DNA from 2 places in the Thioalkalivibrio sp. ALJ1 genome. Region 1 is predicted to be linked to the other one. Evidence: predicted binding sites of a transcription regulator. Region 1 holds the regulator's gene; the other holds the start of a gene.
What was found. The regulator FNR, encoded in region 1, switches genes on or off when oxygen is low (the NO sensors DNR and NnrR bind a similar motif). The targets are predictions, from matches to a motif close to TTGATNTANATCAA.

Region 1 (6,188 bases):
CCCACCGCCTCGGAGCGGGCCTTCTGGAAGCGCCGATACCATTCGCCCAGGGTCTCGGCGTAGTGCAGGCGCCAGTATTCGATATCCGTGGTGTATAGCGGTGTGGGTTCCAACGCGGCCATCACCTCGGACAGGGCCGGCGTATATCCACCAGGGAAGATGTACTTGCTCAGCCAGGGATTGGACGTAGCCGGCGGCTCCTGGCGCCCGATCGTGTGCAGTACCGCAATGCCTTCGGGCTTCAGCAAGTCGTGCACGCGCTGGAAGAACGTCCCGTAGTTGGGTGTCCCCACGTGTTCGAACATACCAACACTCACAATGCGATCGTACTGGTCATCGTGTTCGCGGTAGTCCTGATAGAGGAAGCGCACTCGATCCTCCAGCCCGCGCCGCTTGGCCTCCTCGCGGGCAACGCGCAGCTGCTCTTTCGATAGCGTCACGCCATCCACCTGGACATCGGCGTGCTCCGCCAGATGAAAAGCCAGAGCACCCCAGCCACAGCCAATATCCAGCACGCGCATGCCCGGCTCCAACATGAGCTTCCTGCGCAGCATGGCGGACTTGGCCTGCTGGGCCTCCTCCAGGGTCATATCGGGCCGTTCGAAATAGGCACAGCTGTAGAACATGCCCTCGTCCAGAAACTGGCGATAAAGCCATTCATCGACGTCATAATGATGGGCGATGTTCTGGTAGCAGCGCGCCACCTTGTTGCCTTGCTCAATCAAGGCCCGCAGCATCCGCACCGCGGGATTGACGCGTTGCCTGAACATGGGCGCGAAATTGCGCATAGTGGCGTCCAGGAAGACCTGTAGACCCTCCGGCCCCGGAGACCACAAACCATTCATGTAGGTCTCACCAAGCTGGAAGCCGGGGTCGCGTGCAATCTTGCGCAGGGCAACGGCATCGTGCAGCACCATCGAAACCTCGGGGGCCCCGCTACCGAACCGCTGCTCGCGACCGTCCGGGTACCGCAGCACGAAGGTGCCATAGCGAATGTACTGTTCCAGCAACCTCTCGATCATCTCCACCCCTGTCCTTGTTCAGCTGGCTGCGACACCCTCCTGATCGTGCGCTGCTCGTTGGATCATCTGGATCATCTCTGTTTGGACTCAGTCTAAGTATAGGATCGCTGGGATGTCCATGCCCGCCTTCCAAGGCGCCGAGGAGCCGACCTGCCCCAAGAATACTCACACTCTCAACAGGGACAGTAGCGCATTTCAGGCCCGGATGGCACGCCTCGAAAATCGCTTCCCCAAACGCCGGGAAAACGGCTACCCTGAAGGTATGACGCTTCGACCCACGCACGCCTGCCAGCACTGCACCCTGCGCCAACTGTGCCTCCCCATGGGCCTGCCGCAGGAAGAACTCTGGCAGCTCGACGAGATCGTCCAGCAACGCCGCCCCATCGCCAAGGGTTCCGCGCTATTCAGTATGGGCGCGAAGTTCGACACCCTGTTCGCAGTTCGCACCGGCGCCCTGAAGACCGTACTGATCGCCAACGACGGGACGGAACAGATCACCGGCTTTGCCCTGGCGGGCGATCTCCTGGGGCTGGACGCGATTCATTCCGGCAAGCACCCGGTCAGCGCACTAGCCCTGGAATCCACCAGCGTGTGCGCCGTTCCGTATACCCATGTAGACGATCTTGCCGGGCGCCTGCCGACCTTTCGCCAACACATGATGGGCGTGATGAGTCAGGAACTGTCGCAGGACGAAAGCCTGCATGCCCTGCTCGGCCAGCGCAGCGCCGAGCAGCGCCTGGCCACCTTCCTGATCACCCTCTCCGAGCGGCATCGCGCCAGGGGCTTGGCGCCGGACCACTTCTATCTGCCAATGTCCCGGGCGGACATCGCCAATCACCTGGGGCTGACCCAGGAGACGATCAGCCGCCTGTTCACCCAGTTACGCAACCAGGGTGTGATCAACCTGCATACCCGCGATCTCCAGATCCTGGAACCCGACACTCTGCGCAACACCGCCGGCGTCACCCTCACCTCCGCCGCGAGCAGTGCCTGACACGGACTCGCCGGCAGGCGACTTCGCCCGCTTCTGGCAGTACGCCAACCGCGTCTGGAACCATCCGGCCGCCCGCGACCGGCTGCTGCACTGGCAGGACACGTTCGGGGTCGACGTGATGCTGCTCCTCTACGCGCTCTGGTTTCCGGCCCTCCTTGCACCCGGCCACTGGCATCAGCTCCAGGCCGAAGCCCGCACTTGGCAGGACTCGCGAACCCAACGCATTCGGGCCCTGCGCCGCCGCCTGCGAACACCGGAACGCACTTCCCTTTATCGCGCAGTGCTCGATCTCGAGCTGCGCTGCGAACACCTGGAAGGCCAGCTGCTCCACGCCCGCGCCCGGCGGATCCCGCATATCACGGCATTCCCTATCGACCACCGGGAACGCCTGGACCGGCTGTTTCCCGAGGTCCCCAAGGACGAACGTAAGGCCCTGCTGGGGACGCTGCAGGCCGCGGCGAATAACTTCGGGCCCGGCACCACGGATCGCACCCCTTAGGGAAACACTGATTAATGTACGCGCTCGCGTAGGTACCCCAGGTTTTCCTAGACAAGGCGCGTCGCGTAGTGGGTAGTGGTTCTACCCGTAAGCGGCGCAACGCAGGATCGGGGAACCTGGGGTACCAACCCCGCAAGCCATTGAAAGCAGAGGCTCGGCCGCCCGTTGTTGTCGAAAACGGGCATGCGCACAGCGTTGCGGCTCCTTTGTGCAGAATGACTGCACGGCAGTCACCGCGCCTTGTTCGCACGCAAAAGCGACTCGAGCGCGAGCGTGTACATTAGTCAGTGTTTCCTTAGGAAACACTGACTGCACGAAGGGCCGCATTCCAGCTATGCTCCCCGGCACATTGACCGAATACGGCAGGATTCATGTCCGACGATCTGCGCAGCCAGCTCCTGAAGACGGGGCTGGTGGACGAAAAACAGGTTCGCAAGGCCAAGACGCAAAAGCACAAGGCCCAGAAGGGGAACCAGAAGAAAAAGAAGGACCGTCAGGCACCGGAGCCCGGCGTGGCCGAGACGCGCAAGGCCGAGCAGGCCGAGCGTTCGCGGCAGAAGAATCGCGAGCAACAGGAACGCGCCGAGCGCCGGGCGCGTCATGCGCAGATCCGTGAACTGGTCAGCAAGCATCTGGCGCCCATCCCGACCGGCGATGCAGCCCTGGACTATCACTTTCAGCAGGCTGGGCAGATCCGCCACATCCCCGTGACGGCCGACTTGCAAACACGCCTGATCGACGGCCGCGCCGCGATCGCAGGACTCGAGATCCGCCCGGAGAAGGGATTCCGCGTGATTCCGCGTGATATTGCCGATCGGATCCGCGAACGCGACCCGGAGTGGCCTCTGGTGATCCCGGCAGAGGGCGACACGGGTGGCTCGGAACCGGACCCGGATGATCCGTACAAGGACTACGTCGTCCCCGACGACCTCATGTGGTGAACGCCCAAGGGGAGTGCCCACTCCCCATGCAACTCTCTGAGAAGCCGTTTAGTCCGTCGTGCGCTTCACATCCGCGTTGGGCATGCCACTTTGCTGCGGACGCCGGGCCTCGTCGTTGGACATGTCCTGCGGCGTAAAACCGCCCTCGCCCAGGTTCTGCGCCGGACCGGCTTCGGATTGCTCCGGTTCGCCGCTACCACAGCCGAGGACCAGAAGCCCGATGGCGGTTAACCCGATCACCAGGGGTGCGGCTCGCTGAATCTCTCGCATCACTCTCACTCGTTTCGCTTCCGGTGGGACAAGCCTGCAACCTCAACGCCCCGCGCGCAAGAACCGCTCCAGCCGGCACGGCTTCAGTGGGCGCCCACCGGCAAGATCCGGGTACCGGCCCGACCGGCCACAATCGCGGCAGCATCCTGCAGTGACCCAATGCCGGTGCGAATGCCAGCCTGCGCCGCGCGCCGAGCCGCCTCCATCTTGGGCCCCATGGAACCCGCCGAGTACTCACGTGGATCCACCGCCGTCACCAGCAAGGCCTTCAGCCGATACGCATCCAGCGTGCCCCAGTTCAGATAGACCCCATCGACATCGGTGAGCATTAAGAGCCAATCGGCCTCGAGATGCTCCGCCAGTCGCGCGGCCGTCAGGTCCTTGTCCACCACCGCCTCGATTCCGTAGAGGCGTCCGGCGCGATCGCGCGCGACGGGTACGCCACCGCCCCCGGCACAAATCGTGAGCGTCCCGGCTTCAACCAGGACACGAACCGCCTCCATCCCCAGCAGGCGTTGCGGCTCCGGCGCGGCCACGACACGCCGCCAACCTTTTCCATCGGGCGCGATGTCCCAGCCCCGCTCGTCCGCCAGCGCTCGCGCGCGGGATTCATCCCAGGTGGGACCAATAAACTTTTCCGGGTGATCAAAGGCGGAGTCGTTCGGGTCGACTTCGGTCTGGGTCAGCAGACTCGCGACCCGGTCGCTGCCCAGGGCGTTGTGCAGCTCCCGCGCCAGGATGTAGCCAATCATGCCGTGGCTCTCCGCCCCGACCACGTCCAGCGGCCAGGCAATGCGGTCGCACTCCGCCTGATTGGCCAGCAGCCCGACCTGGGGGCCATTGCCATGGGTCACCACGACCTCGTGCTCTTGCGCGAGGGCGGCAATGGATTCGGCGGCTATGCGGGCATTGCGCTGCTGCGCCTCGGCCGAGGGCGACTCGCCACGTTGTAGCAGGGCGTTGCCGCCCAGCGCGATCACAATGCGCATGGCGGGCCTCCGTACATTCGGAACGGGGTCAGGTACGCGGCAGCGTAACGCCGCGTTGGCCCTGATATTTTCCGCCACGATCCTTGTAGGAGGTCTCGCAGACCTCGTCGGACTGCAGGAACAGCATCTGCGCCACTCCCTCGTTGGCGTAGATCTTGGCGGGCAGCGGCGTGGTGTTCGAGAACTCCAGCGTCACGTGCCCCTCCCACTCGGGTTCGAGGGGAGTGACGTTCACGATGATGCCGCAGCGGGCATAGGTCGACTTACCCAGGCAAATGGTCAGTACGTCGCGCGGGATACGGAAGTACTCGACCGTGTGCGCCAGGGCAAAAGAGTTCGGCGGGATGATGCAGACATCCGACTGCACATCCACAAAACTGCCTTCGTCGAAGCCTTTCGGGTCGACAATGCTGGAATTGATGTTGGTGAAGATCTTGAAGTGGTCCGAGCAGCGCACGTCGTAGCCGTAGCTGGACGTGCCGTAGGAAACGATGCGCTGCTCGTCCCGATAGCGGATCTGACCGGGCTCGAAGGGCTCGATCATCCCCTCACGCTCGGCCATCTCCCGGATCCAGCGGTCCGACTTGATACTCATGGGCCTGTCCCTGGTGTCCCGAATCAGTTGTTCTGAATGACGATATTCGGGAACTTGCTGCTGTAGTCCTTCGACTGTTCGGCCAGCTTGGCACCGGTGCGGCGCGCAATCTCGCGGTAGATCTCCGCGATACGACTATCCGGGTTCGCGACGACGCTCGGTTCACCACCGTCCGCCTGCTCGCGGATGCGGATATCCAGCGGCAGCGCACCCAGCATGTCCACACCGTATTCCTCGGCCATGTTCTCCGCGCCACCCTGGCCGAAGATGTATTCCTCGTTACCGCACTTGGAGCAGATATGGATGCTCATGTTCTCGATGATGCCCAGCACCGGCACCTCGACCTTCTCGAACATGAGAAGTCCCTTGCGGGCGTCCAGCAAGGCGATATCCTGCGGGGTGGTCACGATGATGGCCCCCGACACCGGAATCTTCTGCGACAGGGTCAGTTGAATATCGCCCGTGCCTGGCGGCAGGTCGATGATCAGGTAGTCCAGGTCCTTCCAGTTGGTTTCGTTCAGCAGCTGTTCCAGCGCCTGGGTCACCATCGGACCACGCCAGATCATCGGCGTGTCCTCTTCGATTAGAAAACCGATCGACATTGCCTGAATGCCGTGACCTTCCATAGGCTCCATGGACTTGCCGTCCTTGGACTCCGGGTTGCCCTTGATGCCCAGCATGCGGGGCTGGCTGGGACCATAGATATCTGCGTCCAGGATACCCACCTTGGCGCCTTCGGCGACCAGTGCCAGCGCCAGGTTCACCGCCGTGGTGGACTTGCCTACGCCGCCCTTGCCGGAGGCGACGGCAATGATGTTCTTGATCCCGGCCATCGGTTTGAGGCTCTTTTGGACCGCGTGGCTCGTGACCTTCGTGTT
Region 2 (6,188 bases), on a different contig from region 1:
TGGAGCTGGCGCTGTGGCTCAAGCGGAACGATTTCCGTGCCGATCAGGTGCAGGCGTTCCTGCCGAGCCCGATGGCGCTGGCGACTGCGATGTGGCACTCCGGGCGGGATCCGCTACGCGGCATTCGGCGCAAGGTCAGCGAGCGGGTACCCGTGGCGCGAGGGGTGCGTGCACGGCGTTTGCACAAGGCCTTTCTGCGCTACCACGATCCAAATAACTGGCCGCTCCTGCGGGATGCGCTGCAACGTATGGGCCGCGCGGACTTGATCGGAAACGGCAAGCACCACCTGGTTCCGACCTGGCAACCGGCTGGAACCGGGCAGAGTGCGGCGCGTCCGGCGGCGGGCGGGCGTATCACGCGTGGCGGCAAGGCCCTGAAAAAGCGTGGCCAGACCTTCCAGACGCAGCACAGCGGTGTCGAGGCCGCGGCGCGTCCAGGAGGCAAGCCAGTGTCCTCTGGCAAGTCCGCCGCGCCGGCGGCCGGCCGCACAGCCGGGAAGCCTCGTGCGGCCAGTGGCAAGCGGCCCAAGGGTCGCCCGGCCGGGAAACGGCCGCGCGTCTGAGGTCGAATCGGCTCAGGCCTTCCCGTCGGGTACCGGGGCGAACTCTTCCAGGCTGATGTTCTCGCCCGTGGTGGTGCGGTCCCCCGGGTCCAGGAAGTACAGGTAGGGACCCACTACTTCGTCCGGGGCGGGCAGGAGTTCGGCATTCTCGCCAGGGTAATGCCCGGCGCGGAAGCGGGTACGAACCGGACCGGTATCCACACCGTTGACATGCAGGAAGCGGGGCTCGTTGCGGTGTTCATTGGACAGGATGTCGATCAGCGCATCCTGCGCGGCCTTGGCCATGCCGAAGGCGCCCCAGAAGGCCTTGCGCGCATTCTGGGTCGAGATCACGATGCTGCCGATGGGGCTTTCTTCCAGTAGCGGAAGGACGGCCTGCATCAGGAAGAACGGGCCGTGCAGGTTGCTGTTGATGACCTTGAACCAGAGTTCCGGGTCGTAGTTTTTCATTGGCATCAGTGTGCCGGCCCATCCGGCGTTCAATACCACTCCATCCAGCCGCCCCAGGGACTCGCGGATATTCTCGGCCAGGTCACCATAGTCCTTGACCGTGGCGCCTTCGAGATTCAGCGGGTAGATCGCCGGTTGGGGATGGCCCGCCTGTTCGATGGCGTCGTAGACCTGTTCCAGCCCCTTGATGTCCTTGTCCAGAAGGACCACGGTCGCGCCGGCCGCTGCGCTGGCTTCGGCGACTGCGCGGCCAATACCGTCGGCGGCACCCGTGACGAGAATGACACGTTGGTCGAATGCGCCGGGTTCGGGTCGGTAATCCATCAGGCGGGGGATATTGAGGTCGGTCAAGGATGTTCCTCCAGGAGCAGGTGTGCCGATTCTAGTCCAGATTGTACGGCCGCTTCGAGGGTGGACGGCAGGGAATGGGTCAGGTAATCGCCTGCCAGAAAGCAGCCTGGCCACGGCGTTTGGGGTGGGGGCCGTTGTGGGTCGAGCTCGGTTCGCGCATTGATCGTGGCGCGGCGCTCGCAAACCGTAAGCCCCGTTTCGGGGGGGCCCAATTCGGGGAATGTCGCCGCCAACGAGCGGGAGACGGTGCGCCATCGTTCCACGGCCGTCAACGGTTCCAGGTCGTCGGCGGCCGAGATCACGACCGCCAGCCAGTGCGGCGCGCCTGCCACGTGTCGCGGGATCAGCCATTGCCCGTGCTGGTCGAGTAAACCCTGCAGTGGGGGGCGGCCGCGCAAGGGTTGGGCGTAGCGCAGGTAGACCGTGCAAATACTGCAGGCGCCCATTGCTGCGAGGCCCTGGTGCGTAGTGTCCCAGGCGGAATGTCGAGGGAGAAGCTTGGCGGTGGCAACGGGGGATGTGGCGAGGATGACGCCCGCCGCCGGGAGGGTCTCGCCGCGCCGGTCACGCAGCTGAAACGCGCCCGTGGCGCAACCAGGCTTGTGTTCCAGGCCTGTGATGCGGCGTCCCAGATCAACGCGGGCGCCACGTTCGCGGAGTTCGTGGAGGGCGGGCTCCGGGAAGAGTTCGCCCAGTGGGCGGGCCGGGATTAGCAGCTGGGCATTTTTGGGCCCGTGATTGAGCGCGAGGCGCAATACGTTCTGGAAGATACGCGCGGAGGCTTCCCGCGTCGGCGTGTTCATGATCGCGAGGCAGAGGGGGTCCCACAGGGACTTGATCAGCGTGTCAGGTTGATGCCATCCGCGCAGCCATTCCAGAACGGGCCGATCCTGGCGCAGTGGACGGTGCAACATGCCGGAGGCGCCGATCAGGGCCCATAGGCGGGTGCTCAGCGCGGTATCGGACAGGGCCCGGTATAGCGCCGTGGCCAGTGCAGGGAGGCGCGGCGAATTCGGTTCCAGTACCAATGCGGGCGTTCCCGAGGCGCCGGTAGAGGAAAACATCCTTAGGCCAAAAGGGACGGCATGAAAGCAGGTGTCCGGGTCGAGGCCGACGCCGCGGATCTGTGCCAGGGTTTCCTGGCAGGCCCCAACGAGGATGTGCTGGCCGTTGTCGAGTTCGGTCCCGTGGAGCGTGAGGCTGCGGGCTCGGCCACCCGGCGTCTCCCCGGCTTCGATGAGGTGCACAGATCGGCCTGCGCGCGCAAGGGTCAGGGCTGCCGTCAGGCCGGCCCATCCCGCGCCTACAATCACGACGGGCGCCGCGCTAGGGCGGGTGGGCATGTTATCCCGCCGCGCGGCGGCGCTGTTCACGCTTGAGACGCCGAGCCGTGCGCCAGGCGATCCACAGCTTGCGGATGGGCGTAAGGCGAACGCGGTGTTCCAGCACGCGATAGCCGTCGTCCTCGATCTCGTCAAGCAGGGTGCGGTAAATGGCGGCCATGATCAGTCCGGGACGTTGCGCGTAGCGGTCGGCGTCGGGGAGGTGTTCCTCGGCCCGGTCGTAGTAGCGCCGTGCGCGTTCGGCTTGTTGCGCGAACAGGGCTCGGTGGCGATCGTCGGTAATGTTGACCTGAAACTCTTCCGGTTTGATCCCGTGCTTGTGCAGTTCGTCCATCGGGATGTACACGCGACCGCGCATCGCGTCTTCGTGGACATCCCTAAGGATGTTGGTGAGCTGCAAGGCCATACCGAGGTCGTGTGCGTACTTCAGGGTATGCCGGTCGGAGTAGCCAAAGATGTGGGCGGACAGAATGCCCACGACACTCGCCGCGCGATAGCAATATAGCGATAGCGTGGTGAAATCCGGATAGCTGTCGTAGTCGAGATCCATCTGCATGCCATCGATGATCTCGTCGAAGTATTCGCGGCCCAGATCAAACGCGGCGACATGCGGTTGCAGCGCCTGGCTGATGGGGTGGCGCGGCTCACCTTCAAACAGGCGCTCGATCTCTTCGCGCCACCACTGCAGCTTCGTGCGCGCGATGCTCTCTTCGCTGACCTCGTCGACGATGTCGTCTACCTCCCGACAGAACGCGTAAAGCGCCGTAATCGCACGGCGGCGGTCGGGTTCCAGAAAGCGGAAGGCGTAGTAGAAGCTGGAGCCGCTTTGCGCGGCCTTCTCCTCGCAGTATTCGTCGGGGGACATGCGCTCTCGCGTGGCGGGTTTCACACAGGGAGAGGAAGGCTAGCACAAGCGGTGTGGCCGGCGGGAGCCGGCGCGGAACGCGGGATTGTTGACCTGCATCAAGGGGGCCGGTGCGGGGCCGTTCTAGCCTGTGCAACGAGGCTGCCAATGTGCGGCGCAAAGGGCGTAGGAGCTTCACGATGGAACAAGGCCTGGTATTTGATCCCGAGATCCTGAGTCGCTACGACGTGAGCGGCCCGCGCTATACGTCCTACCCGACGGCGCCACAGTTCCACGAGCGCTTCGATGACCGCGCCTATGCCGAGGCGGCCCAGGCGACAAACGCCTCGGGATCCACCCGGCCGCTATCGCTCTACCTCCATGTGCCATTTTGCGACACGGTCTGCTTCTACTGTGCCTGCAACAAGGTGATCACGGGAAATTACCAACGGGCGCAGCGTTATCTGCAGTATCTAGAACGCGAGGCCGAACTTCAGGGCGAGTTGTTCTCCACCGACCGCAAGGTGGGGCAACTACACTTTGGGGGTGGCACGCCAACCTATCTTGGGGACGAGGATCTGCGTCTCGTGATGGCCACACTGGGGCGCCACTTTCAGCTCGATACCAGTGATGACCGCGAATTCTCCATCGAGATCGACCCGCGCGCCATCCGGCCGGGGACCATACCGCTACTGGGCGAGCTGGGCTTCAATCGCATCAGCCTCGGGGTCCAGGATTTCGATCCCAACGTGCAGCGCGCGGTCAATCGCATCCAGCCCTTCGAGGTGACCGCCCGGGCGGTGGAACAGGCACGGGCCAATGGCTTCTCCTCTACCAATTTCGACCTGATCTACGGGCTTCCGCTACAGACCGTGGAGACCTACAGCGCCACCCTGGAGCGTGCCCTGGAGCTACGCCCGGAGCGTCTGGCGATCTACAACTACGCGCACCTGCCGGAGCTGTTCAAGACCCAGCGCCAGATCCGCGATGCCGACCTGCCGGATGCCGCCGAGAAGCTGGCGATACTGGAAACCACCATTCGGCGACTGACCGATGCCGGCTACGTGTACATCGGCATGGATCACTTTGCCCTCCCCGATGACGAGCTGGCGCAGGCGCAACGGGCCGGAACCTTGCAGCGTAATTTTCAGGGCTATTCCACGCGGGCCAAGTACGACCTGGTCGCGCTGGGCCCAACAGCCATCGGCAAGGTGGGGAACACCTATAGCCAGAACTTGCGGGACATGGAGGCCTACTACGGTAGGCTGGATGCAGGACACCTGCCGGTGTTTCGTGGCATCGAACTGAGCGCGGACGACCGTTTGCGCCGAGACGTGATTAGCGAGCTGATGTGCCACTCGCGCATCGACTACGCCTCCATCGAGGCGCGCCACGGAACTGTGTTTACCGAGGTGTTCGCGGATGCCCTGGAGCGCTTGAGTGGCATGGAGGCGGACGGGCTGGTGCGGATTGGGTCGGATCGCCTGGATGTACTGCCACGCGGGCGACTGCTCCTGCGCAATGTTGCGATGAGCTTCGATGCCTACCTCGACGCGGAGGCCGCGCAGCGCTATAGCAAGGTGGTTTAGAGGGCCACGCTGATTGCGTCAGTGTCTCTATCGGCGGCGGGGGCGCAGGCTGTGACGCAGGATGATCCAGGCGTCCCGGGTGCGCAGGCGGGGGCGGGCGAAGACATCCTCCTGCTGTCGCAGGCGCCAGAGCACCCGGGCGCCGCCGTTGATGATGGCGCGGATCTCCAGCCCCATCCGCCCGCGCAGCATGCCGCCCAGCGGTGCTCCGGCGCGTAGCAGCCGGTCGGCCCGGGCGTACTGGAACTGCATCAGATTACGTAGTTGGAAGGTGGTCTGACCCGCCTCCAGCATCGCCTCGGTTACGCCGTACTGATCCAGCTCATCCTGCGGCAGGTAGATCCGGTTGTTTTCCTGCAGGTCCTGCTGCAGATCCTGATAGAAGTTGATCAGCTGCAACGCGGAGCAGACCGCATCGGAATAGCCGAGCATCTCTTCGGTGGGGTTCCCGTCCAGGTGCAGCATCAGGCGCCCCACCGGGTTCGCCGAACGTCGGCAGTAGTCCATCACCTCGCCGAAGGTCGCGTATCGGGTCTGCTCCAGGTCCTGCACAAAGGCATCGATCAGGTCGGAAAACGGGGCGACCGGCAGATCGAAGCGCGAACAGGCGTCGGCCAGGGCAATCCATTCCGGCTCGTGTTCGGCCGCCGGGTCTTCTAGGATCTGGACGCGTTCCTGTATCGCCAGCAGTGCCGCCCGACGCTCCTCGATTGGGCGCGGGTCCTCGTCGGCGAGGTCGTCGGCATCCCGGGCGAAGCAGTAGATTGCGGCGACCGGACCACGCAGCCGGGCCGGCAGCAGCCAGGAGGCCACCGGAAAGTTCTCGTAGTGTGCGCTGGCGCGTTGGCGACAGTGACGGTAGGCCGCCTTGATCCGCGGTGACATCGGTGTTCAGGCCTGCTTTTCAGAGTACGGCGGGCGCACGAATTCGGATTCAGCTGGCAAGGCCAGCCTCCGGACGAAGGGCCGTGCGGTACCAGGCCCAGAAGTCCCCGGGGTGATCCAGTGCGCCGTCGGCACCCCAGTGTTCCGGCTCCTGCTGGGCGTC

Region 2: a site for FNR is predicted at 3,661-3,674, ahead of hemN (oxygen-independent coproporphyrinogen III oxidase). Genes of this name have one in related genera too.

The regions. Positions count from the first base shown of each region.
Region 1 covers NZ_JQIW01000004.1:146,100-152,287, reverse strand. Annotated here, with positions in the region: gene F462_RS02105 (SAM-dependent methyltransferase) at 1-1,022, opposite strand, end outside; gene fnr (fumarate/nitrate reduction transcriptional regulator Fnr) at 1,285-2,016, shown strand; gene F462_RS02095 (DUF2390 domain-containing protein) at 2,009-2,515, shown strand; gene F462_RS02090 (DUF2058 domain-containing protein) at 2,887-3,456, shown strand; gene F462_RS02085 (hypothetical protein) at 3,505-3,726, opposite strand; gene F462_RS02080 (carbamate kinase) at 3,810-4,715, opposite strand; gene dcd (dCTP deaminase) at 4,744-5,310, opposite strand; gene apbC (iron-sulfur cluster carrier protein ApbC) at 5,334-6,188, opposite strand, start outside.
Region 2 covers NZ_JQIW01000003.1:230,687-236,874, forward strand. Annotated here, with positions in the region: gene F462_RS01055 (YgiQ family radical SAM protein) at 1-563, shown strand, start outside; gene F462_RS01060 (SDR family NAD(P)-dependent oxidoreductase) at 576-1,364, opposite strand; gene hpnE (hydroxysqualene dehydroxylase HpnE) at 1,361-2,707, opposite strand; gene hpnD (presqualene diphosphate synthase HpnD) at 2,709-3,572, opposite strand; gene hemN (oxygen-independent coproporphyrinogen III oxidase) at 3,752-5,140, shown strand; gene hpnC (squalene synthase HpnC) at 5,168-6,025, opposite strand; gene gph (phosphoglycolate phosphatase) at 6,075-6,188, opposite strand, start outside.